Regions from separate parts of the Massilimicrobiota sp. mt181 genome, predicted to be linked through region 1. Evidence: a T-box and tRNA genes for the amino acid it is inferred to sense, from the RefSeq annotation. Region 1 holds a T-box; the other holds one or more tRNA genes.
What was found. A T-box is a leader RNA that pairs with one kind of tRNA and senses whether it is charged. The one in region 1 lies ahead of pheS (phenylalanine--tRNA ligase subunit alpha), so its partner is inferred to be a tRNA-Phe.

Region 1 (3,403 bases):
ATAAAGGACGTTCTTTTCAATTAATGATAGGCATTTTATTATCGTTGTTATGCATCGTTGTTGCTTTGACTTTAACACGTCATCTTGAAAAACAGTTTCATCAATACATTTATTCCATGGTACCTGCTTCTGGTATTAGTTTTCAGTCACGTTATCAACAGTCCTTGTCTTTGGAACTTTTATCACAGATGAAAGGACAGGAAGGTATTTTAAAAGCAGAAATGTTTCTAGATGATTATGAGTGTCTAGGAATAGGTTTTCACGAGGAAAGATACGAACAATCACAGACTTTATTTATCGGTGATGACACTTCTCCATATACTTATCTTTCATTAAAATATGGGAGATTGCCTCAATCACATAATGAGATTGTCCTCTCTTTATCAACCGCTCAGCATCTTGTAGATACACAGGATGTCTCTTCACTGATTGGAAAATCTATTTATGCCTGGTATCAGCATGAATGGGAAGTGAAATCCATCTGTTATCATATTGTGGGTATTACCACGCAGACAACAACATTAGATACATTCTATCAGATGGATCATGCTTATATTTATTTGTTGAAAGACGTCTATCATTATCAATTGGATCAAATCTCATCACATTTAGGGATTTTATATGTTCATCCCGATTATCAAAGACAAGATATTATCAAACAACTGGAAAAACAATATCCAGACTATCGGTTTATGGCTATTGGAGAGTCTACATCACAAAATGTTTCACAAACTATTGAACAGGTGAATATGATTTTATTTTTATTTTCATGTCTGGCTATTTTATCATCTTTATTTTTGATTGGTGAAATTATGTTTTTGAATGTGATTCAAAAGAAAAAAGATTTAGCAGTGATGAAATGTTTTGGAGCAGGAACATTTGATATTTTAAGAATTGTTTTATATGAATCAATACAGATTGTTATTTGTTCACAGATATTGTGTTTCCTATTTTATTATCAGGTGATTCAAATCATCAATTCTTTTATCAAACAAATGTTTGAAATAGAGACATTAAGAGTAGAATTAGATTGGCCATTGATGTTATTTGTTTTTTTAATCAGTGATATTCTTGTTTTATGCAGTCAGATTCCACCACTTCTTTATATTTTGAAAATGAATACAGTAGAGGCGTTAAAAGAATAAATATGTTTCAAGAATATCGGTGATAAAAAACTTGTTTTTCTAAAAAAAGTTGGTTATAATAATAGCGTTAACACGATGAAGAGGACAAGTAAATAAAGAATTTGTATCAGAGAGGAAAACATATGCTGAAAGTTTTCTTACAATGCATTTATTGAATTCACCTTGGAGTGCGACTAATCATCGCCGTTATGCAACGTTACTGCATTAAAGGGCATAACTTTGGTTATGAATTAGGATGGTACCGCGATTAATCGTTCCTATGTGGAACGATTTTTTTATTTTAAGGAGGAAATTATGGACGAATTATTAAAGATTAAAGAGGAAGCTTTATTGAAAATTCAAGATTGTTCATCATTGAAAGAATTGAATGATTTAAGGGTTTTTTATTTAGGGAAAAAAGGCCCAATGCAATCTGCAATGAAGTCAATGAAAGATATGTCAAAGGAAGAACGTGCTTCTTTTGGGCAGGTTTCTAATAAAGTCAAACAAGATATAACGCAAGCTATTGAAGATAAGAAAAAAATCTTGGAAGAAAAAGAAATGCTTGAAAAAATTAAAAATGAAAGAATTGATATTAGTTTACCAGGAAGTCATTTGCCTTTAGGAACAATTCATCCACTTTCTATGATTAGAGAAGAATTGGAAGATTTATTTATAGGTATGGGATATAGTGTGGCAGAGGGGCCAGAAGTAGAATCTGATCATTTTAACTTTGAATTGATGAATTTGCCAAAAGATCATCCAGCCAGAGATATGCAAGATACTTTTTATATCGATGAAAATACATTGTTGAGAACACATACTTCGCCAGTACAGGCTCATGTCATGCTGGCAGCAAATGGAAAAGGGCCAATCAAGGTCATTTGTCCAGGAAAAACATATCGTCGTGATGATGATGATGCAACACATTCACATCAGTTCAGTCAATGTGAAGGATTGGTTATCGATAAAAATATTACGATGGCAGATTTAAAAGGAACATTAGAATTATTTGCGAAAAAGATGTTTGGTGAAAAACGTGAAATTCGTTTAAGACCATCATATTTCCCATTTACAGAACCAAGTGTAGAAGTTGATATTTCATGTCATAACTGTAATGGAAAAGGATGTGCCATGTGTAAGCATACAGGATGGATTGAAATTTTAGGAGCTGGAATGGTTAATCCTAAAGTTTTGGAAATGTGTGGATTTGATAGTCAAGTCTATCAAGGATTTGCATTTGGTATTGGATTAGAACGTGTAGCCATGTTGAAATATGGTATTGATAATATTAGAGATTTTTATAGTGGTGATTTAAGATTCTTGAATCAATTTGTAAGAAAGGATTAAACATATGGAAGCGAGTTTAAAATTATTAAATCAATATGTCAAAGTTGATGATTTATCAGCAAAGGAAATTGCTGATCAGTTAACATCAATTGGTCATGAAGTTGAAGGAATGCATGCTTTTGCAAGAGGGGATAAGCTTGTTGTGGGGTATGTTCAAGAAAAAGTAGCCCATCCTGATAGTGATCATCTGAATGTTTGTCAGGTGGACATAGGAAATGGTCAGGTTCAACAGATTGTTTGTGGTGCGCCTAATGTTGATGCTGGGCAAAAAGTCATTGTGGCTTTACCAGGATGTGATTTAGGGGATGGATTTAAAATCAAGGAAACAAAAATCCGTGGTGTTGAATCTAATGGTATGATCTGTTCCATTGCTGAATTAGGTATTGATCAGCGATTATTACGTGAGGAAGATAAGGCTGGAATTCATGTCTTAGATGATGATGCGCCAGTTGGTGAAGATGCCTTAAAATATATGGGATATGATGATACTGTTTTGGAAATTGGATTAACACCAAATAGAGCTGATTGTATGGCTATGATTTCTTTAGCTTATGAAGTTGGTGCTTTATTAAGTCGTGAAGTTCAGATTCCACCATTAAAAGATTTGAATGAAAAAGAAAGTGATATTCAAATTGATGTGGAAACAGATTTATGTCCATTCTTTGGTGCAAAATTAGTGAAAGGTGTCACAACAAAAGAATCACCTGAATGGTTAAGAACATTTTTGATGGCAAGTGGTATTAAACCAATTAATAATGTTGTTGATATTTCTAATTTTGTGATGTTGGAAACAGGTCAACCTATTCATATGTATGATTATGATAAATTAAAAGAAAAACGTTTTGTTATTAAAACAGGTTTCCATCAAAAAGCAAAATTACTTGATGGTAAAGAATATGAAATTTTACCAGAAGATATCATTGTTTCTA
Region 2 (3,403 bases), on a different contig from region 1:
CACACCATCACCAACCATCCCTACAACATGTTGATTGGCTTGTAAAGCTTTGATAATACGTTGTTTTTGTTCTGGCTTTACACGCCCAAAAACACGATAGTGAGAGACAATCTTTTCAAGTTCCATGTCATCATCAGGAAAAGTGGATGCATCAATATATAGATCACCATTTTTTAATCCTGCCAATTGGGCAACACGTGAAACAGTCATTGGATTATCCCCAGATAATATGCGTATATCAACATGGGCATTTTCAAAAAAACGAAGCGTTTCTTTAGCCTCAGGGCGAATACAATCATAAATCACAATGAGAGCCATCGCTTTGACATGGCCTATTTGAGATGTATGAGAATCAAGACAATCTGTCTCACCCAACAACAAGACACGATAGCCTTCTTTCGCATAGGACTCAGCCATTTCCAACGTTTGAGAATCATCAGATACGAGAAATTCTGGTGCTCCTAAAACGTAGTGCCCTTTTCCCTGAATATGCAAAGCTCTCATTTTACGCTGCGAAGAAAATGGAATACGTTCCAAAACTTCAATATGCTCAGACTTTAAAAAATAATCTTGTAAAGCCAGCTGTGTCGCATTCACATCATCAAATTCATGTGCCATTGCTCCCATAATCGTTTCAATGTCATGAAAAGAAGAAGAATGAAGTGGCAAAACACGATCTACCTTAAGTTCCCCTGTTGTAATGGTTCCTGTCTTATCAAGACATAAAACATCCACTCTTGCCAGGGCTTCAATAGCTTCCATTTCCTGAATCAAAGCATTTTTTCTTGCCAGTTTACCAACACCAATAATAAAAGACAAACTTGTTAGCAAAACCAGCCCTTCAGGAATCATCCCCACAACGCCTGCAACAGTTTTCACAATCGCGCTTGCCTGATCATTAGGAAAAGCAGTTAACTGAGAAAAATAAAGAACAATTCCTACCGGAATAATCACAACACTTAAAATCTTGATAACTTTTTCAATAGAATTTTTCATTTCCGAAGAAGCATTATTTTTATTTTTAGCTTTGCGTACAAGATTTGTTGAATAGTTATCATTACCAACTCTGATAACTTTCGCATAAGCACTTCCTGCCACAACGAAACTTCCAGAAAGTAATTCATCATTTTTCATCTTCTTTACTGGCTCTGATTCACCCGTTAACATAGATTCATTAACTTCCATACCCTGTGATTTTAAAACAATACAGTCACTACCAATTTGATTTCCTGCCTCTAAAAAAACAACATCATCAAGAACGAGTTCTTCTATAGGAATAGTTTGGATTTGTTGATTTCTAATGACTTTTATTGTTTTCACAGTGACTAATGTTAACTGATCAATAATTTTCTTAACTTTAAATTCCTGATATATACCTATAAAAGCATTAATAATAACGACAACCATAAAAGTGAGATTAGTCCATCTCCCTGTCGATATAATAATAGCTGCTAAAAAAACATTTAAACAGTTGAAATATGTCAAAGTATGTTCCAAAACAATTTGCTTCTTTGTTTTAGAAATATTATCATGAGAAATATTAACATGTCCCTGTTGAATACGTGATTCAACTTGCTGATCAGTTAATCCCATATGTCTTATATCTTCCATTATATCACCTGCTTGTATCTTAATAAAACTTTATGGAATTTATGTGAAAGTCCATAAGAATATCATAGCACAATTTTTTTTACAAAAAAACAAAAAAAACCTCATAAGAGGTTATCAACAATATGGTGGACCCTGAAGGACTCGAACCTTCGACCGATCGGTTATGAGCCGATAGCTCTAACCAACTGAGCTAAGGGTCCAAAATAAAAAGTGGTATTCACCACTCATTGACTCAATGGTAGCGGGGAAGGGATTCGAACCCCCGACCCACCGGGTATGAACCGATTGCTCTAGCCAACTGAGCTACCCCGCCATGTAGTGAATCGTTTAAAAAATGGTGGTTCCGGCCGGAATCGAACCAGCGACACGAGGATTTTCAGTCCTCTGCTCTACCGACTGAGCTACGGAACCAAAATAAATGGCGGTCTGGACGGGGCTCGAACCCGCGACCTCCGCCGTGACAGGGCGGCATTCTAACCAACTGAACTACCAGACCATTTGGTTGCGGGAGAAGGATTTGAACCAACGACCTTCGGGTTATGAGCCCGACGAGCTACCAGACTGCTCCATCCCGCGATATGAAATTTAATAAATGGCGGAGGTTGAGGGATTCGAACCCCCGCGGGACTTTCATCCCCTGTCGGTTTTCAAGACCGATCCCTTCAGCCGGACTTGGGTAAACCTCCGCAACATAATGGTGGAGCTTAGCGGGATCGAACCGCTGACCTCCTGCGTGCAAAGCAGGCGCTCTCCCAGCTGAGCTAAAGCCCCATTAAATGGTCGGGAAGACAGGATTCGAACCTGCGACCCCCTGGTCCCAAACCAGGTGCACTACCAAGCTGTGCTACTTCCCGTTTGATATTTGATTGGCGCGCTAGGCAGGAATCGAACCCACAACCTCTTGATCCGTAGTCAAGCACTCTATCCAGTTGAGCTACTAGCGCCTCTTAACAGTGCCATTCAATAATATCACATTTTTTTATCAATTGCAACACTTTTTTTAATTTTTTTATTTGGTGCCCAGGGCCGGAGTCGAACCGGCACGGATTTTAAGGTCCGCAGGATTTTAAGTCCTGTGCGTCTACCAATTTCGCCACCTGGGCAACAATGGAGGTTCCAGCCGGACTCGAACCGACGATGACAGAGTTGCAGTCTGTAGCCTTACCAACTTGGCTATGGAACCATTTCCCTTAACTCGTTGCTCAAATAGTATATAATATTTTCCACATTTATGCAATACCTTTTTTTGTTTTTTTTACATTTCAAAATGTTTCTCAAAAGAATAATGAAAGAGATTTTTTATAAAGTTTTCAATCTCTTTCATTACGTATGTACAAATATTGTTGATTTTAAGACTATTTTTCCAATTTCTCGCGACGCTTTGATGATTTCAAAAACATCTCTCTTAAAGCTTTTTCATCTTTTTGATAAATTGCTTTTTTTAATTGATCGAACTCTTTTTCAAAGCGTGCCATTGATGATAATAAGTATTCCTGGTTATTAAAAAACAATTCTATCCATAAATCCGCATTAATATTGGCAATACGAGTCAGGTCACGAAAAGAATCACCAATATACTTTCCGGTCTCATATTTTTCATCATCACTATTGATTAGTGCCACAGCCAATGTATGTGGTAATTGAGAAGTAAATGAAATAATTTCATCATGAGCATAAGGACTCATAATTTTGACACTTTTAAATCCTAATTCAGCAACAAATTGACACATAAAATCAATTGATTTCTGATGGTTTTTTTCATGTTGTATGACAATATAATTTGCATTATGAA

Region 2: it encodes a tRNA-Phe, which carries the amino acid that the T-box ahead of pheS (phenylalanine--tRNA ligase subunit alpha) is inferred to sense. The anticodon was not compared.

What each region holds. Positions count from the first base shown of each region.
Region 1 is NZ_JBVAYN010000005.1:76,278-79,680, reverse strand. It holds gene ACZYT4_RS04730 (ABC transporter ATP-binding protein/permease) at 1-1,145, shown strand, start outside; T-box leader at 1,212-1,407, shown strand; gene pheS (phenylalanine--tRNA ligase subunit alpha) at 1,440-2,474, shown strand; gene pheT (phenylalanine--tRNA ligase subunit beta) at 2,479-3,403, shown strand, end outside.
Region 2 is NZ_JBVAYN010000003.1:120,707-124,109, forward strand. It holds gene ACZYT4_RS02940 (HAD-IC family P-type ATPase) at 1-1,611, opposite strand, end outside; tRNA gene ACZYT4_RS02945 (tRNA-Ile) at 1,735-1,811, opposite strand; tRNA gene ACZYT4_RS02950 (tRNA-Met) at 1,848-1,924, opposite strand; tRNA gene ACZYT4_RS02955 (tRNA-Phe) at 1,947-2,022, opposite strand; tRNA gene ACZYT4_RS02960 (tRNA-Asp) at 2,031-2,107, opposite strand; tRNA gene ACZYT4_RS02965 (tRNA-Met) at 2,111-2,187, opposite strand; tRNA gene ACZYT4_RS02970 (tRNA-Ser) at 2,205-2,297, opposite strand; tRNA gene ACZYT4_RS02975 (tRNA-Ala) at 2,307-2,382, opposite strand; tRNA gene ACZYT4_RS02980 (tRNA-Pro) at 2,389-2,465, opposite strand; tRNA gene ACZYT4_RS02985 (tRNA-Arg) at 2,479-2,555, opposite strand; tRNA gene ACZYT4_RS02990 (tRNA-Leu) at 2,626-2,714, opposite strand; tRNA gene ACZYT4_RS02995 (tRNA-Cys) at 2,720-2,794, opposite strand; gene ACZYT4_RS03000 (prephenate dehydrogenase) at 2,967-3,403, opposite strand, start outside.